DNA from 4 places in the Peribacillus sp. YIM B13482 genome. Region 4 is predicted to be linked to each of the others. Evidence: riboswitches for the same ligand, from Rfam matches in the RefSeq annotation. Region 4 holds a riboswitch; each other region holds the start of a gene.

Region 1 (7,486 bases), on a different contig from region 4:
CCATCTGTATCATTTTCAATCATTTTCCCCTGTGAAAATTCCTCAGCAGCCGTTACTTGAAAATCCGCTTGTTTCAATGCTTTAACCATAGCTTCATTACTGCCTGTAACAACGATTTTCAAATCACTCGCTTCTGTATCGAAAATAAAATACATGAGCGTTAAAATGAGCAATGGAGCGAGGAAAAATAAAGCGAGCGTCCTTCGATCCCGGCGCATCTGCTGTGTAATCCGCGTAACAAGAGAGGCAATTCTCATTTTAGGCCACCTCCAATCCTTAAAAAAACATCATCAAGCGTTTCCGCTGCATATTGTGTTTTTAAAGCCGCCGGGGTTCCTGATGCGATGATTTCACCCTCACGCAGCATCGCCAGTTTATCGCATCGTTCCGCCTCATCCATCACATGCGTCGTGATGATGATCGTCTTATGATCTTCATTTCTTAAACGCTCAAGTTCTCGCCAAATGGATCGTTTCAGCAAAGGGTCCATTCCCACTGTCGGTTCATCCAAAATGAGAATCTCCGGATTTTGGATGAGTGCAACCGCCAGTGACAGACGGCGTTTCATCCCCCCGGAATAATACGCAACCCGAACGTTCAAGTCACTCGTCAACTGTACGATTTCAGCTGCATATTGAATCCGTTCCCTTCGTTCCTTTTTCGAAAAACGGTATAGCTTCGCAAAAAACTCGAGGTTTTCAGCCCCCGTCAGATCTGTATATAAAGCATCGGATTGTGCCATATAGCCGACATCCATTAACAGTGCTTCATTTGGCACTTCATGATCCAGAACCGTGACTTTACCAGCATCGGGCTTAATCAATCCGACAATCATTTTAATCAAGGTCGTCTTTCCGCATCCGGATGGACCTAACAAGCCAAAAATTCCACTTTTTTCAATATTCAGGCTCAATGGCTGAATGACCTTTTTATGATGAAAACCCTTAGCAATTCCTTCAATAGAAATCGCATTTTTCATTGTACACACATCCTCCCTCTTTAATTAACACGGTGTTGAGTGTATCATCATTCTAAGGTAGCTTTTAGTCTAATACAATCAACACATTTCGAAAAATGTTTAGTGAGGAGACATTCAATGGCGGAATTTCATGAGGATATGGTACAGAAGAAGAAAAAGCAGATACAACATCATTTTATTGCACTCGTTGAAACAGAGGGGTTCCCACATGTCTCAGTGAAGAAAATTGCAGAGCGCGCCAACATTAATCGGGGCACATTCTATTTGCATTACACAGATAAATATGAATTGATGGATCACTTACAGCAGGAATTGTTAAATGAACTTCAAACTCGAATTACTGCCATTTTGCCGAAAGAGGCTTTTTTGGCCCTCCATCAACAACAACTTTACCCGCCTTTCGTAGCAATTTTTCAATTCATCAGTGAACATGCGCACGCATTAAGGGCCATTCTTGGAGATAAGGGAGATCCTTCTTTTGCAAAAAAAATAAAGCTTGTGTTCGGTGAAGTACTATTGGAGCGTTTGATCAGCCAGCATCCAGCAGCTAAAGATGAAGCATTCCGCATGTATATGCACGCCTTCATGACATCTGCGATTTTAGGCGTTATACAGGAGTGGCTGGAGAATTGCGAAGAGCAAACGGCGGAAGAAATGGCGAAAATTCATTTTCAAATCCTGAACTTCATCAGCCAATTACGGACATTCATTCAATGAATTTTTATAAAGGCATGTTCCATTTACATGCCTTTAGGATAATAAAATGGGATAATCCCCCTTTAAACTTACATCTTTTCCCCCGCTTTGACCTCTCCCCTTCCAACCTGATAATACCTGCTCTTCGAGGCCTTCATACTAAGCATGGACAATAAAATGGATATAGCAAGCATGATCATTGAACCTGAAATCACCACGAACCGAATCGAAATGAACTGAACTGAAACACCAACAATTACGGTAGTGATGATGATCAATAAAGCTTCTAACAAGCCAAAAACACTTCCGACCCTGCCCATGATTTCCACGGGAATATTATTTTGATAAAAGGTTTGAAAGCCTGTGTTGGCAAACGCCAATGAAAGGGCAATGATGAAAAAACCGATGGCGGCCATTGAAAAGGAATTCGAAAAGGCATAGACCATATAACCTATCGAGACAAACAAAGATCCAAGACCAATCATGTACGAGATTTGCACTTTACTGATGAATACGGCATTGACTATAGCACCCGCAATGATACCTGCTCCGGCGATGCTTACAAGGAATCCGTAATCGCTGTCCGACAAAAGGAGTATGGCCTTGGCAAACGCTGCTTCTTGGGAATCGATGGCCGTTTCCATCACCACCATGCAGCTGAATAAGAAATAAATAAGCATAATTTTCAAAACAAAAAAACTCATTCAAAATTAAATGAGTTTGAAAGCAAAACAAGATAGGAATTTTTCGCTCAGCGTTCCCGAATAAGACACAGGAATGACATAATTGAATACCGTTAAATGAATGTTTGGATTCAGTTGATTTACTTTAGGGAAAACAATTTTAAAAACGGATTCTTTTTCTTATCCGTTATCCTTAACTCATTCATTATGATTTGGTCCTCATGATCGGCTATCCATTTCCTTAGTGCATCTTTATCCTGGCATTGTGTTAAATATGTCTGGCCACCCTTGCCTGTAGCGTTAATAACATATCTATTGAACGTCTTCTCCATAATTGCCCGCCTTTTTTATAAAATGTCTGAAACCTTTAAATACGAATGCAATGACTTTTTCTTTATGCTTTTCAAAAGAAAAATAATTTATATATATTAATAACATTGATTGGCAATGACCTGTTCAGCTAGAAAGTGTTGAATCAAGTACACCGAAACTGTTATCATAATCGGATTAATCGAACCTATCATAATGTGCTAACTAATATTTGTCAATACGTTTTATCAATGTAAATAAAACGTAAATTTTCAGTTTTATTAAAGAAATATTTTTTTACAATTTAGGGGTTTACAACTGCTAAATGTTGGGAGTAGAATACGTTTATCAATTTAATACATTTCGGCCAAAACTCAAAGGAATTGAGTACGGAGGACCCAATCATTTGGGGTTAATTCTGCCATGCAGAAGGGATGAGATCAGCTCTTTCGCCATCCTACCCGTCAGCTAACTTCGTCGGCTAAAGCGAAGGAGGTCATAAGACCGCCTATTTCGGGAGCTTTTTTTTGCACGCTTTTTGTGACAAAATAGCTGTTCGATGATTACGCAGGTCTTTTTATTATGCTAAAAAAGGATTTGATAAAAGGATTGATGGTTAAGATATTCATACAGTTTTACACATGTCATTTTTAGGTAGGGATGATCAATTGATAAAAGCAAAAAATTTATTGGATCCGCCAAAAATCCTTGTACTCGGCTTTGCCACCCTGATACTTATTGGGGCCTATTTGCTGACCCTGCCGATTTCCACTGAAAATGGGAACGGCCTTGCTTTTCTGGATGCTTTATTCACCTCAACCTCCGCTACATGTGTAACAGGACTAGTCGTAGTGGATACGGGAACGACCTTCACCACTTTTGGTGAATTGGTCATCTTAACACTGATTCAGATAGGCGGCTTAGGATTCATGTCATTTGCGACGTTTTTCTTTTTCCTTTTAGGCAAAAGGATTTCTTTAAAAGGCAGGTTACTCTTGCAGGAGTCCTTAAATAATCTTTCCATGGCAGGTATAGTCAAGTTAGTAAAACGGCTTTTAATTTTCACGGCCATCATTGAAGGCTTGGGTGCCCTTATCTTATCGATTCGCTTTTCTTTTGACATGCCAATCGGCAAAGCGATCTATTACGGGGTTTTTCATTCCATATCGAATTTCAATAATGCCGGTTTTGATTTAATGGGAGAATTCAAGAGTTTGACCCCTTATGTATCGGATCCATTCGTAACCCTTACGGTCGCCTTCCTGATCACGTTTGGCGGAATAGGTTTTATCGTGATGAATGAACTATACGAATATCGTGATACCCATCGTTTATCTTTACATACGAAGGTTGTTCTGATGACTAGCCTGACACTTACAATCGCCGGCGCAATTTTAATCTTTTTATTCGAGTTCGGTAATGCCAAGACATTGCAGCCTTTATCTTTCATGGGTAAAACGTTATCGTCTCTATTTCAATCGGTTTCACCAAGGACGGCCGGCTCCAATACGCTGAATATCCCTGATTTGACTCAACCCACAATACTGCTCATCATTTTCTTGATGTTCGTTGGGGCTTCACCCGGATCGACTGGCGGCGGGATTAAAACAACCACATTTGCGACGCTTATCGGAACGGTCTGGTCACAGATTAAAGGAAAGGGTGATGTGGTATTATTCCGGCACCGCATTGTGAGTGAAACGATCTTTAAAGCATTATCCGTTACATTCATTGGCGTATTCATGGTTTCAATCATTTCCATTCTGCTGACCATCACTGAAAGCGGAAGTGACTTCTTGATGATTTTATTTGAAGCCACTTCAGCATTTGCCACCGTGGGACTTTCAATGGGTTTGACCCCCGAATTATCACCGGTTGGCCGGATGCTCATCATTTTCACGATGTTTGCAGGCCGTGTGGGTCCTTTGACTTTGGCCTTCGCCATCGCTATGAGGCGCAAACCAGATCCGTTCCGACGTCCAAAAGGGAAAATCATGATTGGTTAAACATAAATGAAGGAGTGTAAAAGATGGGAAAAAGACAATATGCCGTGATTGGTTTAGGCAGATTCGGAACCAGTGTGGCCCATAGATTATATTCGGCTGGCCAAGAGGTATTGGGTATTGATATCAGCGGGGAAAGAGTCGAGAATGCGGAACTGAGCGTTACCCATGCAGTCATTGCGGATACGACTGAAGAAGAGACATTGAAATCCATTGGAATCCGCAACTTCGATTGTGTCATCGTAGCCATCGGAATTGATATGCAATCAAGCATTTTAACTACCTTGCTTTTAAAAGAGCTTGGGGTCAAAAAGGTGATTGCCAAGGCCCTTAATAAAAATCATGGTCAGGTGCTCACTAAAGTTGGAGCCGACTGGGTCATCTATCCTGAGAGGGATATGGGGGAACGGGTCGCGAACCAGCTTCTGTCCCCTAACATGCTGAACTATATTGAACTCTCTAAAGAATACAATATCGAGGAAATCATAGTCCCCATGAGCATGAAGGGAAAAAGCCTCAGGGAGCTGGATTTACGCGCAAAATATAATATCAGCGTCATTGCCATCGTGAGTAATGGGGAAATTATCATAGCACCATCACCCGATCAGGATATCCATGAAAAAGATATGCTTTTAGTAGTTGGCAATAAAGAAGATCTAGCCGTCTTTGCAAATATTGAATAATGGATCCCCTTCTCGTTTCCGGTTCTGGCTGTATGAAGATGAACTAAAATCAGCCGATTAAGAATGATTCATCATAGGACTTCGTGTCATATATATCGATTCCTATAAATTCCCTGCAGTCAGGATCTGAAAAGAGAAACACTAATTTCTTGGCATCAGGATGAGTAACTGACCGTTTTACAAGTACATCATTCAATCTTAAGGAATAATAGCTTTCACCATCAGCTGTAATTCCTATTGTGAATGTAGGCATCTCATCAGCCAGACCTTTAATTTTCAAGGCTGTTTTACCTTCCAATTCAATTCCTATGATTGGAATGCCTTTGCCGAAATCCAGAATGATATCCTCGTTAAGCGGGAGCTCGTCCGTTTTTGTAATGGTGTGCTTCAATGGTTCGGCTAAATAGATATAGCCCATACCCGCATCATCATCAAATGTCATATGCCTTTCCATAGTTCCACCTCCCTTTTCTGTAGCGGTTTCATTTTTATGTTTACCCATTCAAGAAGGCCGCTTTATGGCGGTCTTCTTGAATGGATTTTATACTTTTTTCACTAAAACGAACATTCCCCTGCCATGAATACGTATGTATTATTTAATGGTATTGATGGCTTGGGCAAGAGTGGATTTTATCATCACTTTATCAAAAGGCAGTTGAAGCTTAACAGCAGTCTTGGCTATTTCCGGCCGAAGTCCTGAAAGGGTTGTCCGGATTCCAATCAAAGTTAAGGATTCAATCAATTGTGACAGTTGGTGGGCGGATACACTATCTATTGCATGGACTCCCGATAGGTCAATGAAAAGCCTGGTGACATTTTTTTCAGCGCATTTTTGTAATGTGTTTTCAAGCAAGGACATGCCTCTCGCCGTGTCAATATCACCGATCAGGGGAAGCAACGCCGTGTTATCTTTAAGGGAAATGATAGGCGAGCTCAATTCATCGATCGTTGCCTGCTGGGCTTTCATAATTTTATTGGCATATCTATGATTCGCTTCCGTAAACCGCTCCATCACTTCACTGAGCACCTTGACCACTATCCGGTACCAGGAGTTTATTTCCTCCTGTGTATGTTGATCTCCATGCAATGCCACGAATTGATCAATATAACCCAAGTATTGCTCTTGCGTTCGAAAGAACTCCCTCAATATAAAATAGATGGGTGTGTTTAAATGCTGCTCATCCTGACCGATATCTTCAATCCACTCACCAAGATGCTCAAAGTATTCCCTTTCCTCTGTATCAAAGACCTGAAAGAAACGTAAATGGAATTCATTATTTTGTTGCTTAAGCTTTTTAATTACTTCGGGATCAGGTGAGCTATAAACCCCCGCCTTATCATTTTTATTCAATGTTGCGTACCAATCCTCAGTCAATTGTGCTGCAACACCTAATAAAAATGAATATAGTTCTTTATTTCTGTGCATAAATTCCCCACCTATTTATTTTTTTATCATCCCAATTGGTCTCAGCAATCGATAAATCATCGCTACTGGAAGACTGAAATCAGCATTGTAAGGGTATTGAAAGTTAACGATTCAATCAACAAAGGAAGCATCGAAGATCCCCCCAATGGTCCCCTCTTTCCATTTACCTTCCCAGCTATTTTTGAAACCATACAACTGCCGATTTTTTAAAAAAGGATTCTTAAAAACATCCATCTATTATTCTGGTCATTTTATTGTTATAGTTTGCCATTTTTATTTTTTGTTAACAATTTAACCTTCATCCAAACCATTTTCTTTTCACGTGAAAAAAGGACCTGCTCCCAGTTCCTCCGTTTAGTGGCATTGAGCCGCACTATCCATAACCTTTAAACCATCCGATCACCATTTCGCCCATCTAATGATCATTACTTTTTCATAAATAAAGCCGTCCATAAACCTTGCACCCCAAAGGTTTCATCAGATTCTTCCTTTTTCCTCATTTTACGTATTTCCACCACTTCAAATTCCTTGAAAATCATTCTAAGTTTTTCTTCAGTAAAACCTAATCCGCCTTTAAGACTTCTTTGCCTATATACCTCCCAATCCGAGATGTCGGCACCACCTAATATGCCGCCTTCTACAAAACAAGTAATCGAATACAATCCCTTAGGCCTTAACGCCTTTTTCACCATCTCCAAATAATTGAT
Region 2 (7,486 bases), on a different contig from region 4:
AGCAAATGGCCAGTTAATTACGTTGCCAAGTAATCAGGGTTCCATTCACTATGAAACAGAACTTGTCATACATATCGCAAAGCAGTTCCAAACAGGAATGAAAGTAGATGAAATAGTTGATGCTATGGCCATTGGGTTGGATTTAACACTTAGAGATGTTCAAGCACAGTTAAAGCAAAAACAGCATCCTTGGCTTTTGGCTAAAGGATTTAAAAATTCAGCGGTTGTTAGTGATTTTATTCCATTTCAGGGTGTCGAAGCATGTGAACAATTAGATTTTTCTCTTTTAAAAAATGGAGAGCGTGTACAAGTCGGAAATATTAAAGACTTACTTTTTGATTTGCAAACGATAATCGAGTTTACAGCAGAGCATTTTGGGCTTGGAAAAGGAGATATTATTTTTACCGGAACTCCAAGTGGCGTCGGTCCTCTTTCAGATCAAGACAAGCTTTCACTAAACTGGGGTGGAAATGAAATTGGATCCTGTTCAGTCACACTATAACCATAAAGAAGAGCAGTCATTTTTGACTGTTTTTTTATTAAGTCCCCAGATGTCATTGCAACTAAATGGCAGGATAGAGTAGCTAATAAAGAGGTAATATCAGTACTCGGAAAATTAAATAAGGGAGCAAATGATGTAGAAAACCATTGGCTTTGTTGATAATAAGTCTAATATAGTAGTGAGGAATATAATTCACGTGATGGTATTCTAGTTCTAACGTCATTGGTCTGTTGTAATTATGTTTCCTGTATACAAAAATATCTGAAACAGTTTCTTCTGAATAGTCCATAAATCCTCTTTTTTTCATAAAGGCTCCCAGGCCTTTTATATTCCACGAACTCAATTTCCTTTGTTTGGATTGATAATAAAAACCATAATTAATGCATATCATTCTCAATGGTACTATTTTTGTGACTATGTTATAAGAAAATGACTACTTTTAAAAAAATGTCTAACACTATAATATTAGGTAAAGTTTAATAATCTAATGAAAATTATTGAATACTTGGAGGATATTTAAAATGAAGCACCTAGTTGTTAATGCACATCCAAACCCTGAAAGCTTAAATCACTCTATTTTGGAAACAGCAGTTCATGCATTAAAGAAAAATGGTCACGAAGTTGTTGTCCGTGATTTATATGCACTTGATTTTCAACCTGTACTGACACCAGAAGATACAGCAGCTATGAAAGCAGGAAATACTCCAAATGATATTAAAACGGAACAAGAATTTATTACGGATGCAGATGTTATAACATTTATTTACCCTATATGGTGGACTGGTCTTCCAGCAATTCTTAAAGGGTATGTAGACCGAGTATTTGCATTTGGGTTTGCTTATTCTGCTGGAGAAGAAGGTGTAATTAAGTTATTAAAAGGTAAAAAGGGTTTTATTATCAATACACATGGAGCGCCTAACGAGGTTTACGATAAGGTGGGTATGACAGCAGGCTTGAAAGTTACCTCCGACATTGGGATATTCGATTTCACTGGAATAGAACCTGTGGAACATTTACTATTCGGAAGTATTGGTTACCTTGATGAAGACTCATATAAAGGTATGTTAAAGAAAGTTGAAGATACAATTAATTCCCATTTCTCATGATCATATACAAATGTTGAAAAAAAGCCTGCTCACTACTGGGGAGTCTTGAAAGGTTTTGAACCACAGGTGCTTTATTAAAAGAAATTGCAGAGGCAGCTTTCTTTCTTTACAACAAAAGGGAAGCCCCCTCTTCAGAATGAGAAGAAGGGGCTTCCCTTTTGTGAAAAATTGCTTCATTAACCTTATGATCTCTTGTCTTAAGTAAAGGTTAATCTTATTTCCTTCAAATTAGGTTGGAGGAAAGCGCATAGTTCTGAATGAATAGAGCCGATGATTCTTTCGTAGGAATCATCGGCTTTTTACAATTAACCTGAAACTAATAGAAAGGAGAATTTTAAAAGAATTATCCCTCTCTCCTTCATTGACATCGCTTAGAAGCGGAGGACCTATCTTTTAGCCTCATTTAACTAATAAGGGCCTCCTACCTGAGTTTTTAATTCGCATACAGGCGATATTGGTCACTTAATGTATCTCCATTACCGTAAATATAGGCTTTTGAGCCTGATGTATAAGAAGAATCGTCGTACTTCCATTTGATTCTGAGACCCATGTACCCGCCTGCTCCATAGGTGTTCTCGCCATTCTTTTTAATATATTGCGAGAAACTGGTCCACGTCTTGGGGCCAACCACACCATCCACTATCAGATGGTTTTCTTTTTGATATTTCTTTACACCCGCTTCGGTTTTCGGCCCAAAAATCCCATCAACGTCAACCACTGCTGAATCAGTATAAAAACCCATGACATTGAGGATATACTGCATATTTTTGACTTCCACCCCATGAGTGTCCTTCCGCAAAATCGAGTTTTTATCCCAGCTTTGCGGGTGGTGAAATCCTCCGGCAGATGCTGAAGCAGTGGAAAAAGATATCCCCAGGACTATTGCTAATACTATCAAACAGGTAAGTAATTTCTTCAAAGCGCCATCTCCCTCTTTTTTATTTTCAATACACCTTACTAGTTCCCCTCAGATTTTATATTCCCCTTCCGACAAATGTCCTGTTTATTTTGAAACTGCTAAACAAACATAGTCACCAGTAGGACCACAAAATTGGATAAGTTGTACGAACAATAGAGAAAATCCTTAAAGCTTTAAAAGAAGATGCTAGCTCTTAATCATTGTGTTCAAAGGAGAAACAGATCATCTGATACCTTTTTACGCTGTTGGAGTATTTATCCCTTTTCCCTTATCCCAAACAGGAATGATGCTTAAATGGGTTAGAGAAAAACCTAAAGGTTGGATTCCAAAACTAATTATTAATTCAATTGGCGGGTTAATTAACTTTATCATCACAATGATGTTCTTTTTTTACTAAATTCCACAGGTTTTGTAGGTATTGGTATTTCTACCTATCATTATTTTAACCTTTCATCGAATTAGAAAGCACTATGAAGCTGTTGGCGATCTGTTGCGACTTACAACATGCGAGCCTTCTAACCTAAAATATATATATAAATTTTATAAAAATGATAATTCATGTAACTTAAACAGTATTATTTGATGGTTTCTAATTACCTCTCTAAATCTTTATCCAGTATAAAAACTTCAATTCTTTCACCTGTTTTAGTGCTAATATCACTATGGGAAGAAAGAACTTTACATCCAGTATGATCTTCAACTATTTTTTCGTAATCCTTAGTGTACATTTCACGAAGAAGCGAGCGCATTTTTTTTACAAGTTTTTTGCCGGAATTGTGACTGACAAGATGCTTTTCTTCCACAGTCAGGACCCCTTTAAAACGAGTAATCAACATGTCATTAATTATATATGTTTTTGCTTCCTGTGGTCCTCTGCCTATCAGATCACGCTGGAACTTAATAAATGCTGCACTTATTTCTGCTTCAAGTTTCTTTTTTGGATTTAACATAATGCCTCCATTTTATCTCGGGAATTTATGGGATTTATCATAATGCCCAACCTTAGTTATTGTCAATGTAAGTTTACAAACCTATAAAAAAATGTAATCACTAGAATTATTAAGTAAAGTTAGCTTTTGATGACTTATTCGGACTAAAATGACTTTATTTGGTCGATTTTGAATTAATATCGTGATTTTATGAGGTTTACAAACATTTAATGATGAGCGTAGAATAATCCACATAAATAACAATTTGATATCGGCCAAATCTCAAGAAATTGAGAACGGAGGACCCACTATTTTTGGGGTTAATTCTGCATTTGCAGAAGGGATGAGATACTCTTTCGCCATCCTACCCGTCAGCTAACTTCGTCGGCTAAAGCGAAGGAGGTCATAAGACCACCTTAATTCAGGAGGCTTTTTTTGTTATGTTTGTAGCAAGATAGCAACCTGTCATTTCCGTAGGTCTTTTTATTATGCCTATAAACGAAAAGGTGTCTTGGAAGACAGATCGCACAGAGAGCTGTAAAGCTTGCTGGGTGATAAGTAGACCAATGAGTACTTTTTCTCCAATTTTATATGTTTGCTTTGCAATTAATCCAATAACCGATGCGTGAATCGTATTTATTAACGCGGGGATATGGATAGCTACTGCATGGCTGCATACATGGGGAAAGAGTAAGCATTGGTCTATTTTTTTATGTTATCAACTGGCAGGCTTCTCTTCCCCAGAAAGAATGCAGATTGAAAATTAATAAGAGAAAGTACTAATGGGGTGGATTGTATGGGAAAAGTGCTGCTTGTTGGAAAAGGAAAATTATTTATATCTGTAAAGGAAAGTATAGGGGCCACCCACACGGATACAAGTAATGTAGAAACTGTAGACTATGATGAAGAATGGTTTAAGCCTACAAGAAACCTGAAGGAATGTGATGGAAAAATGGTTCATAAATCAGAGCAGGATAACTGTGTTTATCTATTCCCTAATTCTCTGTTTGATGGAATTAATCTTGTGAAAATATTTTCAGAGTTCAAATCTTATAGGTTTTTTGTTGTCACTCATGATCATCAATATTCTAGTCTATATAAAAAATGGGAGCTGATTTTGTCATCTTCAGTAAACCAGAATGTTACAGCTATAACTGGCTGCTAACAAGTGGAACCTAGTTTCTTTAAGAAACTCAAAGGGGGTGAGTACATTTTAGTTTGAAATTTTTATAGTTTGGAAGGAGAGACGTCAATGGATCTTATATCAGTTTCACTTACAGCTTTTTCATTCTTAACATTTTTTGGATTTATCCATTTTTGTAACAAAGTTATAGAAGAAAAAGGAGAGTAGAAACGATGTTTTTATTATTTATTGTTGGAGCACTTTCGTTGTATTTAATTCATGCTTTAATTTACCCGGAAAAATATTAATAGCTACAAAACGGAGGAAATGCAAATGGATTTTTTACAAATCGGTCTGGTATTGGCACTCGTCATTATCCTGGCAATACCACTGGCGAAATATTTAGCTAATGTTTATTCCCTTGAAACAACAAAACAAGATCGGATGTTTGGATGGTTAGAAAGGGGCATTTATAAATTATCTGGTATTAATACCGGTGATATGAACTGGAAGCAATATGTAAAGGCACTACTATTGAGTAATTTAGTCATGTTTATTATTTCGTACATGATCATTCGATTTCAAGGAATTTTACCGGGTAACCCAAGTAAGATAGACAACATGGATCCATTATTGGCATTCAATACTGCTGTAAGCTTCCTTACCAATACCAATTTACAGCACTACAGCGGGGAATCGGGACTTTCTTATTTATCGCAAATGGTCGTCATCATATTTTTGATGTTCACGACACCAGCTACCGGTCTTTCGTTATGTATGGCTTTTTTCAGAGGCCTGACCGGGCAGTTCAGTATGGGGAATTTTTATGTGGATTTAATTCGTTCCATCACCCGGGTACTACTGCCGTTATCTATCTTAATCGGTCTTGTCCTAGTATCTCAAGGGGTTCCGCAAACCCTTGATCCTACGGCCATTGCAACTACATTGGAAGGTGCGAAGCAGAATATTGCACGTGGGCCAGTAGCTGCGTTAGAGTCTATTAAACATTTAGGGACAAATGGCGGTGGATTTTTTGGTGTCAACTCGGCACATCCCTTTGAGAATCCTAATGGTTTCACCAATATATTAGAGATTTTATCAATGTTTCTGATACCTGTTGCCCTTCCATTAACGTTTGGATATATGGCAAAAAACAAGAAATTAGGTTGGATTCTTTTTTTAGCAATGGGATTAATGTTCCTTGTGTTCTTAGGTGTTACGTATTTCAGCGAACAAAATGGAAATCCAGCATTAGAGAGAATAGGGATTTCTCAAGAGAATGGAAGTATGGAAGGGAAGGAGGTGCGGTTTGGAATCGCACAGAGTGCCCTTTTTACAGCCGTTACGACAGCAGCTACTACAGGTACAGTCAATAATATGCATGATACGCTTACTCCACTTGGAGGATTAGTGCCATTGGCAGAGATGATGTTGAACTGTGTGTTTGGCGGTGATGGAGTAGGGACGGTCAATATTCTTATGTACGCAATAATGGCTGTATTCATTGCCGGGTTGATGGTTGGACGAACGCCGGAGTTTTTAGGTAAGAAAATTGAAGGTAGGGAAATGAAACTAATAGCGATTGCCATCCTTTTACATCCATTAATCATCTTAGTTCCGTCGGCCATTGCTTTAGCTACACAAATGGGCACTTCGGCTATTTCTAATCCGGGTTTTCATGGAATTTCGCAGGTTGTTTATGAGTTTACCTCTTCAGCAGCTAATAATGGCTCCGGATTTGAAGGTTTAGGGGATAACACTCCATTTTGGAATCTATCCACCGGCTTAGTCATGCTGTTTGGCCGTTACTTTTCTATGATTGCACTAATCGCTGTCGCAGGTTCATTACTTACAAAGAAACGAGTTCCCGAGACGATTGGAACGTTTAAGACAGATAATAGCACTTTCCTGGTCATTCTCTTAGCAACGGTATTAGTTATTGGCGCTTTGACGTTCTTCCCAGTAATTGCACTCGGACCAGTAGCAGAATGGCTCACAATTAGATAATGAAGAAAAGGAGTATTCTCAATGAGTACAACGCGTAAAGGGACTCTCAATAAGGAAATTGTCTGGCAAGCTATAAAAGATGCCTTTAAAAAATTAGATCCAAGAATAATGGCTCGAAATCCTGTCATGTTTGTAGTTGAAATAGGATTTGTAATCACTCTTTTACTATCCATATTCCCAAACTTTTTTGGAGGAACATCGGATAGGGGTTATAACATAGCCGTAAGCGTAATACTGCTTGTTACAATACTCTTTGCTAGCTTTGCCGAAGCATTAGCAGAGGGGCGGGGTAAAGCGCAAGCCGAAAGCCTGAAAAAGACGAAACAGGATACCAAGGCAAAGTTATGGCAAAAAGATGGTTCTATAATGGTTGTGGAAGCCACAGAACTTCGTAAAGGCGATATTGTCTTGGTGGAAACCAATGATTTAATCCCAACCGATGGTAATGTAATTGAAGGAGTAGCCGCAGTAGATGAGTCCGCAATTACTGGCGAATCAGCTCCTGTAATCAAAGAATCTGGTGGGGACTTCTGTTCTGTAACTGGAGGAACGAAAGTCATCAGTGACTTTATCAAAATTATCGTTACTTCAGACCCAGGTGAATCCTTTCTTGATCGAATGATTAACCTCGTAGAAGGAGCTAAAAGGCAAAAAACACCTAACGAAATTGCACTGAGTACCCTGCTTATTAGTTTGACCCTTATCTTTTTGCTTGTTTGCACTACACTAGTACCAATTGCTTCTTATATTAAAGTCACATTACCCATAGCAACCTTAGTTGCATTACTGGTCTGTTTGATACCAACAACCATTGGGGGCCTATTGTCTGCCATTGGGATAGCGGGTATGGATAGGGTTACTCAATTTAACGTCATTGCCATGTCGGGAAAAGCTGTCGAA
Region 3 (7,486 bases), on a different contig from region 4:
CTTTACGGTCTCTTCATCGAGCCCATATTGAGCCATCTTTTCTTGATCGAATACAAGGCTCCCTTCATTTACTTGTTGTCCGGAAATTGATACGGAAGTTACGCCATCGATTCCTTCAAGTTTAGGTACTAACACCTCTTCGACATTTTTTGTAAGGGCTGGTAAATCCGAATCCTTATCTGTTACACTGAGTGCTACGACAGGAAAAGCGTTTAATTCTAATTTAGATACGCTTGGGTTATCCACTCCCTCAGGCAGTTCTATTTTCTCTAATGCTTCTTTAACTGTTTTTACAGCGTCGTCCATATCCGTATCATAGTCATATTGTAATTGGATGGAAGAAACATTAGCCATGGAAGATGAACTGACTAATTCGACTCCTGATAAATTTGTGACTTTCTGTTCAATCTGGTTTGTGAGTTTATCTGCTACTTCTTCAGGTGCAGCTCCTGGATATACAGTGGAGATACTTATTAATGGAGTCGAGATGTTTGGAATGGTTTCTTGCTTCATGTTTAAACCGGAGTATAAACCCGCTGCAACGATGATGATCGTAAGCAACCAGATTGCCAATTTATTCTTCAAGGAAAATTTAATTATTGAGTTCAAACTTGTACCCTCCATACTTAAAATTGTGACTAATCGGTCATAGACTCAAATATATAGCATAAGGATTATGATTGCAATAGATAATATCTGTTAGTTTTATCGTTGTGATTCCAAGGGTTTTGGGATACAATTTGAAAGATATGACTGATTGGTCATGATTGGACAGACTTTTAAGAGATAGGATGAATTTGATGAATGAAAAACATAAAATGATCATAGATAAATCTGTAGAACTTTTCGCGGAGAAAGGTTATCATGCCACCTCCGTTCAGGAAATTGCTGAAAAATGTGGGATAGCAAAGGGATCTTTTTATAATTATTTTAAATCGAAGGAAGAGTTACTCGTCTCCATTTTTAAATATTATTATGAAGCGTTGACGGACTCATTACTTGATCTTGAGTTAGACGCTTCATTGTCTAGTAAAGACAAATTTTTGAGGCAAATCACTGTTCACATGGAGCATATGACGGGAAATACAAACTTAATTCAAATGCTGATGCAGGAACAAATGCTCCATATCAGCGAAGAACTTGATCGGTTTTTACATTATATCCATGAAGAGGGATTGATTTGGTTCAAGCGTAAAATCATTGAGATATACCCCGGACTTTCGGCTGACCTTCTGCCGGATTGCACAATAATATTAGATTCACTTTTCAAAGGATATATCGGAATATTGATCAGGAAAAAAAATGCTTTCGATGTGGAGTTGTTACCTAGCTTCATGTTGAACCGTATGGATTCAATTATTGCAAGCCTGCAAAACATGGAAGATCCATTATTGAAACAATTTCCTATACCAGAATGCTCACTGCGGGATTTGAGCCCAAAAGAGGAAATCCATTCGATCATCAGCAGGATGTTGGAAGTGGAAACAAGTAAAAATAGGGAAGCTTTAAAGGCAATTCAAGAAGAGTTTTCAAAAGTTAGGCCAAGTCCCATTATCTTGGAAAGCCTTTTGTTGTTTTTGGAAAAAAATGAAAAACGAAGTCCTTTGTGTTCAAAGCTTGTCTTAACGATGAAGGAATATTTGACGAATATATGAAGGAATTACAGAAAGGGGCGTATAGCCTCTTTTTTTGTTGATATCTTAGAGTTCAAAGCCATATGAATTTTTCTATATTTGATTATGTATGAGTTTCAAAATCTGGGGTTTAGGAAAAAGTATAAGTAGTAGGAAAATTCTTTTATTAGTATGGAGGCAAGAATCATGAGATGGAAAAAGGGAATGCTGATTTATAATAAAAAGGCCGGGAACAATAAACTCGAGAGGAATCTTGAGGAATGTCTTCCAGTAATAGCTCCTCATATTGATGAGTTCCTTATTCTACAAACGAAGGAAAAAGGGGATGCATGTCGATTCTGCTCGGAATATGGTGAAGACATGGATGTAGTTTTCGTATTAGGAGGAGATGGAACCGTACATGAGTGTGTAAATGGCCTTTCACCCCTTGGGAAGCGGCCGTTGTTTGGGATATTACCTGGAGGGACTTGCAATGACTTCTCAAGAACATTAAAGATTCCTCAAAATGTTCGTCAGGCTGCGGAGGCAATAGTAAATGGAAAAGTTCGTTCAATTGACATCGGTCAGGCCAACGATGACTATTTCTCCAACTTTTGGGGAATCGGGCTTATTACTGAGGCATCAAGCAATATTGATGTGCAGGAAAAAAACAGGTTCGGAAAGATAGGATATTTATTAAGTGCAGTAAGGACGATTGGTGATAATGCACCCTTTTCCTATAAACTTGAGTATGATGGGAATTTCATTGAAGGGGAAGCAATCATGATTTTGGTCTTGAATGGATGTTTTATCGGTACTAATTTACTCCCCTTTCCCATGGTTAGTCCAGACGATGGGATCTTTGGCGTTGCCATCTTGGAAAACGCAAGCTTTGGTGCATTTTTAGAAATAATAGCGATGAAACGTTCATGGATTGAAAATTTGAGCTCGGAGTCTGGTGTGACTTATGTGCAGGCCGGTAGCATGACTATTGAAAACAAGAGGCCACTTGATGTGGATATGGATGGAGAGAGTTATAGTCAAACACCTACTCGAATTAAAGTACTTGGCCATCATTTATCGGTATTAACTCCAAATTGGTGAGGAGGATTACATGTTAAGGGTAAGTGTATGTGTTTTTTTTGTTTCATTCATTCCTTATTTCTGCAATTGTTTCCAAAATAAGATAAAATATAGGATGATATATCATTTTTTGCAGGAGGAACACATATGGTGTACCAGGTCAGATTGTTAAAGGGCATTTTAGAGCCTCATCGAAGTCGTTATCAGCTGCAAAATGCAGAGGCAGTCACACGGCTTGGATGGAAATTACTATTTTTATATTTTCTTAGTATTATAGTATTTGCTATTGGTGGTTATTTTGGCATTGGTTCTGAATCATTTTCTAAAGAAATCACGAAGATGAGTGTTAATGAATTTGAAGCAGGAAAGTTTCTGATATTGAGCGGCAACATAATAGCAAGCCTTATCTACCCATCCATTTACATATTTTTAGCAGCCCTTTTCTTTTGGATCGTTACCGATATCCCATACATAAAATTAGTTATCGTTCAAATGATCATTTTCGGGTTGCAATTATTGGAAAAAGCATTACTGATTCCTCTATTCGTATTAATGGATATAGGCAATGATTCCAATCTTTTTTCATTGGGAGTCATCGGTCAGTATTTTCTCAGAAGTGATTACTTTATTCACTTTTTCAGCGAAATCACCATTTTTCAATTTCTTATTATTGCCCTGCAATATTTCTATTTAAAGGAGTTTTCACAACGAAATAATTATTTGGTCCTTGTAATGATTGTTCTATTCTATCTGGCCACGTGGTTTGTTAAAGCCTTTTTAGCATACATCCAAGTGGGCGTATTTGTATAAGGCGGGTGAAAAGAATGAGTGGGAAATGGAAAATAACAGCGGTCTCTATTGCGTCGATTGTGTTAATAACCGTCAACATATACCTTATTGAAAAAAAAGGAAGCAAAGCGGAACGAACTGTTTTCGTGGAAAACTGGTCAATGGTAAAAAAAGATACAATTACGGATACTATTCAAACAAATGGGGTAATTAAACCTGTAGAAGAGTACGATATCTATTTTGAAACCAAGAAAAATGATTTTAAGAAATTCCTTGTAAAAGAGGGGGATGCTGTAGCGGCTGGCTCCTCGTTGTTTGAGTATACGACAACCGAACTTGATGCACTTAAAGCGAATTTGGAAGCGGAGAAAACTGCTGCTGAGGGAGAAATTGTAGGGATTGACGAATATATTAGGAAGTTAAGGGCTTCTCAAGGGGCCCTGACCCGTGATCCTGATAAAGCGGTCATTGATGAATCGGTGAAAAATAACTTGGATATTAATATAACAACAAGCTCTTCAGATCTTATTAAAAGCAACATTGAGCAAGAAATGTACAAGCAAGAACTCGAAAAAAACAGTTTGAATGAAAAAGTGAAAATGCTTGATGCTAAATTAAGTTCAATTGAGGAGCAGGCTAGCGCGATTGTAACGACGAGTGAAGCTGATGGTGTAGTTAAAAATATCAATAAAAACCTGAAAAACCCCATTATATCCATCGTTTCAACAAATATGGCAATTGAAGGTAATTTCTCTGAAGAGGAGATGAAAAAAGCTAAAGTGGGCATGACTATAAAAGCAAGTTCCTCTGATTTAAAAAAGTCATTGAAAGGAACGATAGGCCGTATCCATTCCTATCCAGCAGAAGAGCCGTCACTAAAAAGGGATAACAAATTTCCATTTCAGGCTTTAATCGAACCGGAGGGTGAAGAAACCGAATCTTTGTTGGTGGGATCCAAAGTCAACCTTGCTGTAATAACCAATGAGAAAGCTGGTGTACCCGCCATTCCCATCGAGGCAGTGCATTACCAAAAAAAGCCGCATGTCTACAAATTGACTAAAAAAGGGTATGTGGATAAACACTACATTTCAAAAGGGCTTAAAGCAGAAGGTAAGCAGGAACTAATAAAGGGACCGTCAGTAGGTGATGTCATCCTGCTAGAACCGAATAGGGTAGCGAAGAACCATTCTTATTTTATTACCCCAATTCAATTTGAAAAAGTGAAAACTGCAACTTATAAAAAATTCACCTCTAGGGAAAAAGTAAGGTATCTGTTACTTGGCATTTTGGAAAAATAACTGCTTCTTTCATAAAGAAAGGGGATGTCAAATTAGTTATTATTTATATATCCATATAGCTTAAATGACTAAAAATCGGGAAGTGTAATACTGGGTGCAATCATCTAGAATGCAGAATATTCAGATATATTTAAAGACTTTTTCTAAAATGGATGAGAATAAACATTTACAGATTAACCTTTTTAGTATAATATTTTATTATAAGTTAACTCGCTTAATCTTATTCCAAGAACGGGGGAACCATTTTTGTGGATTTTAATCCACTAGGGGTGAATTCAGAAATGAAAGGGCAAATTGTGTTTCCAATTCCTAACCCGACAGCTAACCTCGTCAGCGTCTTTAAGGGAACATGTGTGAATATTCACGCCAATATGAAATCGACACATGAAGTGTCTTTTTTTTCGGCGTAAAGACAGAGTTTTTCAAAAAAAGAAAAATTACTTTCTTTCTATTAGTATCTTGTTTCCCTTACCGAGACAAAACGTTTTTGCATCAAAGACTTTATGGAAGGTGAGGAAAGTATATGAAGAAATTCAAGTTAAGTTTAGCTAGCCAAATTTTCATTGGTTTAATTCTAGGGATTATCGTTGGTGCCATTTTTTATGGTAATGAGACGGCCCAAAACTTTTTACAGCCATTCGGAGACATTTTCCTACGAATGATTAAAATGATTGTTGTGCCAATCATTGTATCAAGTCTTATCGTTGCAGTTGCGGGTGTAGGTGATTTAAAAGCAGTAGGTAAACTAGGAGCTAAATCAATATCATACTTTGTGGTGGTAACTATGATTGCGATTGCTGTTGGTTTAATTTCCGCGAATATCCTCCAGCCTGGTGTTGGCGTAAATATGAATCATCTGGAAAAAACTGATATCTCCACTTATGTTGATACAGCAGAAACTAAGCAGCATGAATCGTTTGTAGATACACTTGTTCACATTGTACCATCCAATCCAGTACAAGCTATGGTACAAGGCGATATGTTAGCGATCATTTTCTTCTCCGTATTGTTTGGAATTAGTATTGCGGCTATCGGTGAAAAAGGTAAACCAGTATTCCGTTTCTTCCAAGGTACAGCAGAAGGAATGTTCTACCTAACTAATATGGTCATGAAATTTGCTCCTATTGGGGTATTTGCACTAATCGGTGTGACCATCTCCAAGTTCGGTTTGGAATCTTTAATTCCGTTAGGTAAGTTAGCGCTTTCTGTATACGGAACAATGATTTTCTTTGTAATTGTCGTTCTGGGTCTTATTGCAAAATTTGTAGGATTCAATATCTTTACATTGATTAAACTTCTAAAAGAAGAATTGGTACTTGCGTTCTCTACAGCAAGTTCAGAAGCGGTTCTTCCGAAACTTATGGAAAAAATGGAAAAAGCGGGATGTCCGAAACATATAGCTACATTTGTTATTCCAACTGGATACTCTTTTAACCTTGATGGTTCAACATTATACCAAGCGTTGGCAGCTATCTTCATCGCTCAAATGTACGGAATCGATTTAAGTGCTTATGAGCAAATTACGCTAATGTTAGTGTTAATGATCACGTCTAAGGGTATTGCGGGTGTACCAGGTGTATCCTTCGTAGTTCTTTTAGCGACATTAGGAACAGTTGGTATTCCTATTGAAGGTTTAGCATTTATTGCCGGTATCGACCGTATTCTTGATATGGGACGTACAGTAGTAAACGTTATCGGTAATTCACTTGCAGCAATCGTCATCTCTAAATGGGAAGGTCAATTCAACCCTCCTTCCGATAAAGAATTAGAACAAGTTTCTTAATACAAAAAATCCAGAGTGATATTTCACTCTGGATTTTTTGTGTTTGAAAAGCGTATCCTTTATATTTGACGTGCCAGAAGGTGCAAACGAAAAGTTTTTTAAAGGGAAGCTTCCTCATGAAAAGAATTAATGATAAAACCTTATTCAATTTTACCCGTCGTCAATTCCTCCAACTCTTTATTTTTCACTATTATGGATATTTAAAATTATCGAGTTCGTTCCTTAACCGTAGGTGATTATAGAGTTCAGGTATTCACATTATTCATACGATGCAGATGATGAATAATATTCTGGGTTATATAACTTACTTGAAAACCCAAAAGTTTGATAAAATAACATTATTGATTGAGAGCTCGGAGGGGACCAGGTTATGAAGAATGATAACAATGATATCTTATATATGCATATGCAGGCTTCCGAACGGTTTGTCCTTTTTAATGGACTCAATTTTCGCGAATTTGTCTATTCGCTGCCATATACCTTGGATTCCATCTTATTATTGAAACATCAATTCGATGGTGGGGAATACAATTTGAATGTCCTGCTCGATAGCGCTTCATCTGAGGATATTGCAAAGCTCGTTAAAGAAAATGTCCGGGCATATGGAGATTTCTGTTGGATTGATTTTGAAGAAGAGGAAGGGCTGGATGAATTGGATGGAAGGGAATTAGCTGAACTTTTATATTTAGGGCATGCAAAAACCCATCTGGATCCTCCATTTTTCCGTAAATTGAATAATCAATTTGTGTACCTTGCCCAGGATGATGGCTGGTTCAACAAAATTTATTTTCGTTCACTTTCTACATATTATATGATGTTAGGGAGTCTGATTCCGCTAAAGCTGGAGCCGTTAAAAGTGGAGAGGACGTGGCTTGGAATCAGAAAGAAAAGAGAGCTGACGGCCATTCCTGCAGAAATCA
Region 4 (7,486 bases):
CTACACTATCTAAAAATTCATCGGTTATTATCGGATTATTTTTTTTATGCATGTGATTCTCTGCAATCCTTTCTGGATCTCATATGTTTGATATACCTTATCAACATAACCTCACTAACAATAAATTATTCTTTTTCTGTTCAAAATTTTCACTTTGATTTGCCATTAATAAACAGTTTCATATTCATAGATCTTAAGCTTTTGGTACGGGAACATGTTATTGGGGTCATATTAAAATGTATCTGGAGCTGACTAAACTCAAAAAATCTTTCCATTGAATCAAAAATGCAAGAAGTTAAGAAAATGACCCAATCACATCTTGGTAATTGGGCATAGGCTTTTATGAACCTTATTAAGGAAACAACAGTCTTAAATAAGATATTAGCTGATCGCGAAGTTCAGGTCGTTTCAAGGCGAAATCTATTGAAGCTTGAAGAAAGCCGAATTTATCCCCGACGTCATATCGATTTCCCTCGATGATGTACGAATATATTGGTTCCTTTTCCAGCAAAAGGTCTAAAGCTTCGGTAAGCTGGATTTCCCCCTTACAATCGGGCTGTACGGTTTCAAGGGTTTCAAAAATGGCAGGTGATAAAATATATCGGCCAATAATAGCCTGTGTTGATGGAGCCTCCTCAACTTTTGGCTTTTCCACTAAGTTTCGTACCAGAAATAAATCCTCATATTGTTCTTGGAAATTTACAATCCCATACTTTGAGACAGCGGCAGGTGACACTTCCTTACACCCGATAATGCTCGCTCGAACCTTGTTATACCGTTCCATTAGCTGTTTCAAGGCTGGGACACGACTATCCACGATATCATCACCTAATAGGACGGCAAAAGGTTCGTCTCCGATAAAAGTTTTGGCACATAGAACTGCATGCCCCAGACCTAATGGTTCCTTTTGTCTTACATAGTGAATATCCACCATATTGGAAATGTTCTCCACGATTGTAAGCAGATCATTTTGTCCTTTCTTTTGTAGTAGCATTTCAAGCTCTATGGATTTATCGAAATGATCTTCAATGGCACGTTTGTTTTTCCCCGTAACGATGATAATATCTGTAATCCCTGATTGTACCGCTTCCTCGATAATATATTGAATGGTCGGCTTATCGACAATCGGCAGCATTTCCTTTGGTTGAGCTTTTGTAGCAGGTAAAAATCGTGTTCCTAAACCGGCTGCTGGAATTACGGCTTTCTTTATCATAGCCTAGCCCCTTTTTAAGGTTCTTTTATTCCGCTTTTTGTTCTACCCTTCATTTTATGTAGTCATTGGTTGACCTATATCAAAAAAAGGTGAAAATAAATCCCTGAAAAAGAATAGATTTACCATTGAAGTAAATATTATGGATATATGAATTTCGTCAAGAGGTGTATATTTTGCCAATTGAAAATCAAGAGCGAAAACAAATCCTTTTTGCTTTACTCGTCATAATTTTATATCTCTCTCCTCTACTCATCCTTGGAGAAAATGCACATATTCGTGTACATGATAATTTGGATTCCAACCTTGCCTGGTATAAAGTGCTTTCAGAAAGCGGTGAGTTATTTGGTTCAATAAACGCCAAAATTCCACAGATTATGAATGGGCTGCCCCGAAATGCGTTTGGCAGTGAATTCAGTATTATCGTGTGGCTTCATGCCCTTTTTCCGACAATGGTTGCATATGCAATAAGCCAGGCATTAACAAGATTTATTGCTTTCTTTGGTATGTATATCCTATTAAAAAAACATTTCATTACAGGGCGCCAATCGGGATGGATTAGGGTTGGAACATCCTTAGCCTTTGCCCTTACTCCATTTTGGCCATCGGGAATGCTCAGCACGCTTGGGATGCCGCTAGCCCTTTGGGCTTTTTTGAATATCCGCAACAAGGACCACTCGTGGAAGAATTATTTGGTCCTTACACTTTTACCTCTATATTCAAGCATCGTACTTGGCTTTTTCTTTTTCCTGGTTGCAATGGGCCTTCTTTGGATAACGGATGTGATTAGGAGAAAAGGTTGGAATTTAAGGTTTTTTCTTTCAATCGTTTATATGACCTTCATTTTTGGTCTTGTGGAGTATCGTTTGATTGCTTCTTTCATTTTTGATTCGGAGCCAAACAGCAGGGATGAATATTTTCACGCAAGGCTACCGCTCGAGTGGGTCATTAAGCTTACTTTCAAAAATTTCGTTCTTGGACATACGCATGTCATGACTGTACATGCGCTTATCATCCTGCCGATTACAGCTTTTGCCCTTTATATTATTTTGATCAAAAAACTGTGGAGACAGGAAAGGGTTTTTGTTTTTTTGTTCGGTTTGAATTTTATGCTCTCCGCATGGTATGCATTTTGGTTTTATAAAGGCTGGCTTCCTTTAACAGAAAGGTTCCATACCTTGGATACTTTTAATTTTGCCAGATTTCACTTTTTAAGGCCGATGGTGATTTACTTGGGGTTTGCCCTCGCCATAAAAATCATCTGGGAACACAGTGAATTTGCTAAGAAAACCCTTTTAATCTTCATTGCCGTTCAAATCATGGTTTTAATGGGTTTCAATGAAGAAATCACTAACAATAAAAAACCATCTTTTAAAGAGTTCTATGCAGAAAGCCTTTTTCAGGATATAGAAGAGCATATTGGCCTCCCACAGGAAGAATATCGGGTTGCAAGCATCGGTCTACATCCTGCTATCGCCCAATTTAATGGGTTTTACACGCTCGATAGCTATAACAATTTCTATCCGCTTACATACAAACATCAATTTCGTCAAATAATTGAAAACGAATTGGCAAAGAATAAAAACATCAGAATCTACTTTGATGAATGGGGAGGACGTTGTTACCTATTTGCCGATGAGCTTGGTAAGCATTATATGTTCAAAAAAGGCTCGAAGAAAGAGTTGGATAATTTGGAGATTAATGTAGATGCGTTTAAAGGATTAGGCGGCAAGTATATATTTTCTGCCGTACCAATCAACAACGCGAAGGAAAACGGGTTGGAACTGGATAGGATTTTCACAAAGAAAGGGACCGTTTGGAAAATTCATTTATACAGAGTCATTTGAAAAGGGGGGGATATTGTGAATTCACCGATAGTGACGATTGTTGTACCTTGTTATAACGAAGAAAGTGTTTTGCAGGATACCATTTCCCAGCTTTGTGGATTGGTGAGGGGTTTAGTCGAAGAAAATGTTGTGTCTGGTCAAAGTAAAATTCTATTGGTTGATGATGGAAGTAAAGATCAAACATGGAAGATCATATATAAGGAAACGATTAACAATGAATATGTTCGTGGACTAAAGCTTTCACGGAATGCAGGCCACCAAAATGCACTCCTTGCCGGATTGTTTACAGCCAAGGAAGCCTCGGATTGTGTGATTTCAATTGATGCAGATTTACAAGATGATATTCAAGTCATCCCTGAATTCATTCGGAAATTCACTGAAGGATGTGAAATTGTATATGGCGTCCGCCAAAAAAGGGACCTTGATTCATTTTTTAAACGAACATCTGCAACTGGCTTTTATAAAATGATGAACAAAATGGGGGTCAACCTTGTCTATAATCATGCAGATTTCCGGCTAATGAGCAAAAGGGCGATCGTGGAGTTGGAACGATTTGAAGAAACGAATCTTTTTTTACGGGGAATCGTCCCGCTTATTGGGTTTAAGACGGACTCTGTTTATTATGACCGCAAAGAAAGATTGGCAGGGGAAACGAAATATCCATTTAAGAAGATGGTTGCTTTTGCTCTTGATGGCATTACTTCCTTTTCAGTAACACCGATCCGGCTTGTATTATGGCTAGGATGTCTTTCCTTTTTCATTAGCTTACTTTTTGGGTCATACTTTTTATGGTTAAAGTTTTTTGGGCAGACCGAAACTGGTTGGACCTCATTAATTACCTCCATCTGGTTGATCGGCGGACTCCAGTTGATTGCTGTCGGCTTGATTGGGGAATATATCGGTAAAATCTATAATGAATCCAAACGCCGGCCTAAATATATTGTGGATCTGGATTTATTTAATCCGCTCGATTTAAATAAACGGGAGCAACTAGATAATGAACGGACAAGTATTGAAAAACTATCTAAAACACACTAACTCCTTTATCCGCTTTTTATTGGTTGGAATGGTCAATACAGGGGTTGGACTTTCCATCATGCTTTTTCTCATGAATGTTCTTGAATTATCTTACTGGATCTCTACCTTTTTCGGCAATGGTATGGGAGCAGTAACGAGTTTTCTGTTGAACAGGACTTTTACTTTTAGAAGCGATATAGATTGGCGGAGAGGGGTTGCCCGTTTCTTTTGCGTCATCCTGATTTGTTATTCCGCGGCTTATTCTTTAGGACAAGCCATTGCAGGATCCTTGGAAGCATCCGTTCATTTTTCCATTCAGCAAAATGTGGCTGTACTTATCGGAACAATCTTTTATACAGTACTGAACTATATTGGCCAGAAATACTTTGTCTTTAAAAAAAGCAATTTGGGAACAATTCAAGAAGGAAGGAACTGATTAGAATCAAAGAATGCCCCTTTGGATGGAAATCAAAGTGGATTTCAAGAAGCGAATTTTTGATTTTCAGCGTGGAGTTTATATATTGCAAACCTATCCAAGCGGGGGCAGATCCTTTTAATAAGAAAGGTGAACCGTTAATAAATTAGAGATTTAAACAGTTTCGTAATTCGGTAATTTTCCCTTTTAAGGACCCACCGTTTTTGTTCTTTCATTTCTTAAAAATTGATTGGGAAGTTTCTCTTTTTTAACAAGTTATTCACCTTTTTCCTACCTTCGAATCATGCACTTGGATGACTTATGTTATATACGTCAGAACAAAGCCTCACTTAAAATAAATTATTATTTTACTGTGCAAAATTTTCATTTACTTTTCCATTTCACGGGAGTATGATAATCAACAGTTTCGTATTTCTAAATCGCTTAAACCTTATGGTACGGGGGGTCCGGTATGGGATTATTTTAACAATCCAAGGGGTGAATCCTTTCAAGGTAGGGCTACTCTTAGGTCCGAATCCGACAGCTAACCTCGTAAGCGTTATATGAGAGGGAAGGTGGAGCTTGTTAGACAAAAAAGTGGATGTCTACAGGTCTATTTAGTTATGACTTGTGGGCATTTTTCCATTTTTTTTGTTTTTTCTATAGCTGGGTAACATAAACTTATAACTTAAAAATGGTGGTGAATTCTTGATGTTATCTTCTATAAAGAGGTTTTTGATCGGGAGACCTTTAAAATCAAATGCACTAGGTGATCAAAAGCTTAACAAAACCAAGGCTTTGGCGATATTATCTTCTGATGCTTTGTCTTCGGTTGCTTATGGACCGGAGCAAATATTAATCGTTCTGATCACGGTCGGTGCTGCGGCATTCTGGTATTCCATACCCATCGCCATCGGAGTATTGTTACTGTTGGCTGCATTGATCTTGTCCTATAGACAAATCATTTTTGCTTATCCTCATGGCGGGGGAGCCTATGTGGTTTCAAAAAACAATTTAGGTATCAATCCAGGGTTGATAGCTGGAGGATCCTTATTGGTCGATTATATTTTAACTGTAGCTGTAAGTGTTTCTGCAGGTACGGATGCTATCACGTCCGCCTTTCCCGGCCTTCATGCATATAATGTAGGCATAGCCATCGTTTTTGTATTTCTGCTTACCATCCTTAATCTAAGAGGGGTTACGGAGTCGGCCTCTGTTTTGGCCTATCCGGTGTATCTATTCGTTTTAGCATTGTTCATCTTGATTGGTGTAGGAATTTACAAAATCCTGACAGGAGGAGTCTCACCGGAATTACACGCGCCAATCGGGACTCCAGTAGCGGGCATCAGTTTATTCATACTGCTAAGAGCATTTGCATCAGGAAGTTCCGCATTGACAGGAGTCGAAGCGATTTCCAATGCGATTCCGAACTTTAAAGACCCAGCTCCGAATAATGCTGCAAAAACTTTAATAGCTATGGGTTCCTTACTGGCTGTATTATTTACGGGAATCGTATTCTTAGCCTACTATTTAAGCATTGTTCCTAGCGCAGAGGTAACGGTCGTCTCGCAGATTGCTGAAGAGATCTTTGGTCGGAATTTCATGTATTTCTTCATTCAAGGTACGACTGCATTGATCTTGATTCTTGCTGCCAATACTGGCTATTCCGCTTTCCCCTTGCTTGCGGTGAATCTTGCAAAAGATAAATTCATACCAAGGGCGTTTACGATTAGAGGGGACCGATTAGGATATTCCAATGGAATTATCATACTAGGACTTGCATCCATCATCTTAATAGTCGCATTTGGGGGACATACAGAAAATCTTATTCCACTTTATGCGGTAGGGGTATTTATTCCATTTACGTTTTCCCAGACCGGGATGATTGTCAAATGGATACGCGAAAAGCCAAAAGGCTGGATCATGAAATTAACCATTAATTCAATTGGTGCCACTATTAGTTTTATCGTCACGATGATATTCTTTTTAACCAAATTTACTCAGGTTTGGCCTGTTTTGATTTTTTTACCTATCATCATTTTAATTTTTCATCGAATTAGGAAGCATTATGAAGCAGTCGGAGACCAGCTAAGGATTACAACTTGTGAGCCCATCTTGCCAATAGAAGGGAATATCATTATTGTGCCTGTGGCCGGTATAACTCATGTGGTTGAGAACTCTTTAAATTATGCTAAATCTCTATCAGCACATCAGGTCATTGCCGTTTATGTTGCTTTTGAAAGAGAAGATGAAAAGAAATTTGAAGAAAAGTGGAAAAAGTGGCAGCCAGATGTTAGACTCGTCACACTAAACTCTTATTACAGGAGTATCATACAGCCATTAACTAAATTCGTGGATACAGTTGAACATAAAGCGAGTGAATCCAACTATAAAGTTACGGTAATAATCCCGCAATTTATTCCGAAGAAAGGCTGGCACAATATTCTTCATAACCAATCAAGTTTACTGATTAAGGCCTACTTGCTTTATAGAAGAAATGTAGTTGTTGCGACAGTTCCCTATCATTTGAAGAAGTAAGTTCCATCATCTAAGAAAAGAAGCAAACCTACATATGGTTTGCTTTTTTATTGGGCTCTGTTCGTATATTATTTATAATCTCATAATTAAAAAGACAGCACTACGGCTGTCTTTTTTCAAACTAACGCCCCCGATATAATAAGATCATTCATTAATAACTCATTAATTTCACAATAACTATTATTGCTCAGTAAGGTGCAAGGATACTTCATCTTTCATAACATATAGGCTACTGGATTTTGCATTTGCTAACTAGAGTATTTCACCATAATCATATTGGTGTTAGCCTGGGTAAATGCATGGTCATGATGTTAAGTATAACGGCAAGTTTAATGCTGCCATTCCTGTTGCCCGGCAAGCTGCGGTTTTACCGTTCTGGCCATCTCAATATGTGCAGTGGCAGCATCAATAGCGGAAGGCCATTCGGTTTAACAGCGGTTATGGAGTCTCTATCAACAA

The links. A riboswitch is a leader RNA that binds a small molecule or an ion and turns the genes downstream of it on or off. The one in region 4 is predicted to bind cyclic di-AMP.
Region 1: it holds a riboswitch for cyclic di-AMP, as region 4 does, so the genes downstream of both, ACFX4L_RS16300 (TrkH family potassium uptake protein) here and ACFX4L_RS18260 (APC family permease) in region 4, are expected to answer to the same signal.
Region 2: it holds a riboswitch for cyclic di-AMP, as region 4 does, so the genes downstream of both, ACFX4L_RS16955 (hypothetical protein) here and ACFX4L_RS18260 (APC family permease) in region 4, are expected to answer to the same signal.
Region 3: it holds a riboswitch for cyclic di-AMP, as region 4 does, so the genes downstream of both, ACFX4L_RS20265 (cation:dicarboxylate symporter family transporter) here and ACFX4L_RS18260 (APC family permease) in region 4, are expected to answer to the same signal.

The regions. Positions count from the first base shown of each region.
Region 1 is NZ_JBHZPF010000034.1:34,987-42,472, forward strand. It holds gene ACFX4L_RS16275 (ABC transporter permease) at 1-257, opposite strand, end outside; gene ACFX4L_RS16280 (ABC transporter ATP-binding protein) at 254-979, opposite strand; gene ACFX4L_RS16285 (TetR/AcrR family transcriptional regulator) at 1,097-1,696, shown strand; gene ACFX4L_RS16290 (MFS transporter) at 1,765-2,355, opposite strand; gene ACFX4L_RS16295 (hypothetical protein) at 2,499-2,690, opposite strand; cyclic di-AMP (ydaO/yuaA leader) riboswitch at 3,023-3,165, shown strand; gene ACFX4L_RS16300 (TrkH family potassium uptake protein) at 3,336-4,673, shown strand; gene ACFX4L_RS16305 (potassium channel family protein) at 4,697-5,353, shown strand; gene ACFX4L_RS16310 (hypothetical protein) at 5,403-5,807, opposite strand; gene ACFX4L_RS16315 (STAS domain-containing protein) at 5,946-6,779, opposite strand; gene ACFX4L_RS16320 (class I SAM-dependent methyltransferase) at 7,205-7,486, opposite strand, start outside.
Region 2 is NZ_JBHZPF010000037.1:6,616-14,101, forward strand. It holds gene ACFX4L_RS16930 (fumarylacetoacetate hydrolase family protein) at 1-502, shown strand, start outside; gene ACFX4L_RS16935 (NAD(P)H-dependent oxidoreductase) at 1,024-1,608, shown strand; gene ACFX4L_RS16940 (peptidoglycan-binding domain-containing protein) at 2,042-2,527, opposite strand; partial or broken gene ACFX4L_RS16945 (amino acid permease) at 2,718-3,041, shown strand; gene ACFX4L_RS16950 (Na-translocating system protein MpsC family protein) at 3,121-3,477, opposite strand; cyclic di-AMP (ydaO/yuaA leader) riboswitch at 3,720-3,861, shown strand; gene ACFX4L_RS16955 (hypothetical protein) at 4,253-4,621, shown strand; gene ACFX4L_RS16960 (potassium-transporting ATPase subunit F) at 4,813-4,887, shown strand; gene kdpA (potassium-transporting ATPase subunit KdpA) at 4,913-6,586, shown strand; gene kdpB (potassium-transporting ATPase subunit KdpB) at 6,608-7,486, shown strand, end outside.
Region 3 is NZ_JBHZPF010000052.1:4,053-11,538, forward strand. It holds gene ACFX4L_RS20240 (efflux RND transporter permease subunit) at 1-609, opposite strand, end outside; gene ACFX4L_RS20245 (TetR/AcrR family transcriptional regulator) at 801-1,655, shown strand; gene ACFX4L_RS20250 (diacylglycerol/lipid kinase family protein) at 1,821-2,717, shown strand; gene ACFX4L_RS20255 (hypothetical protein) at 2,844-3,506, shown strand; gene ACFX4L_RS20260 (efflux RND transporter periplasmic adaptor subunit) at 3,521-4,783, shown strand; cyclic di-AMP (ydaO/yuaA leader) riboswitch at 4,985-5,134, shown strand; gene ACFX4L_RS20265 (cation:dicarboxylate symporter family transporter) at 5,307-6,566, shown strand; gene ACFX4L_RS20270 (hypothetical protein) at 6,937-7,486, shown strand, end outside.
Region 4 is NZ_JBHZPF010000042.1:34,554-42,039, forward strand. It holds gene galU (UTP--glucose-1-phosphate uridylyltransferase GalU) at 353-1,213, opposite strand; gene ACFX4L_RS18245 (DUF6044 family protein) at 1,387-3,057, shown strand; gene ACFX4L_RS18250 (glycosyltransferase family 2 protein) at 3,073-4,095, shown strand; gene ACFX4L_RS18255 (GtrA family protein) at 4,055-4,510, shown strand; cyclic di-AMP (ydaO/yuaA leader) riboswitch at 4,921-5,064, shown strand; gene ACFX4L_RS18260 (APC family permease) at 5,201-7,027, shown strand; gene ACFX4L_RS18265 (hypothetical protein) at 7,273-7,486, shown strand, end outside.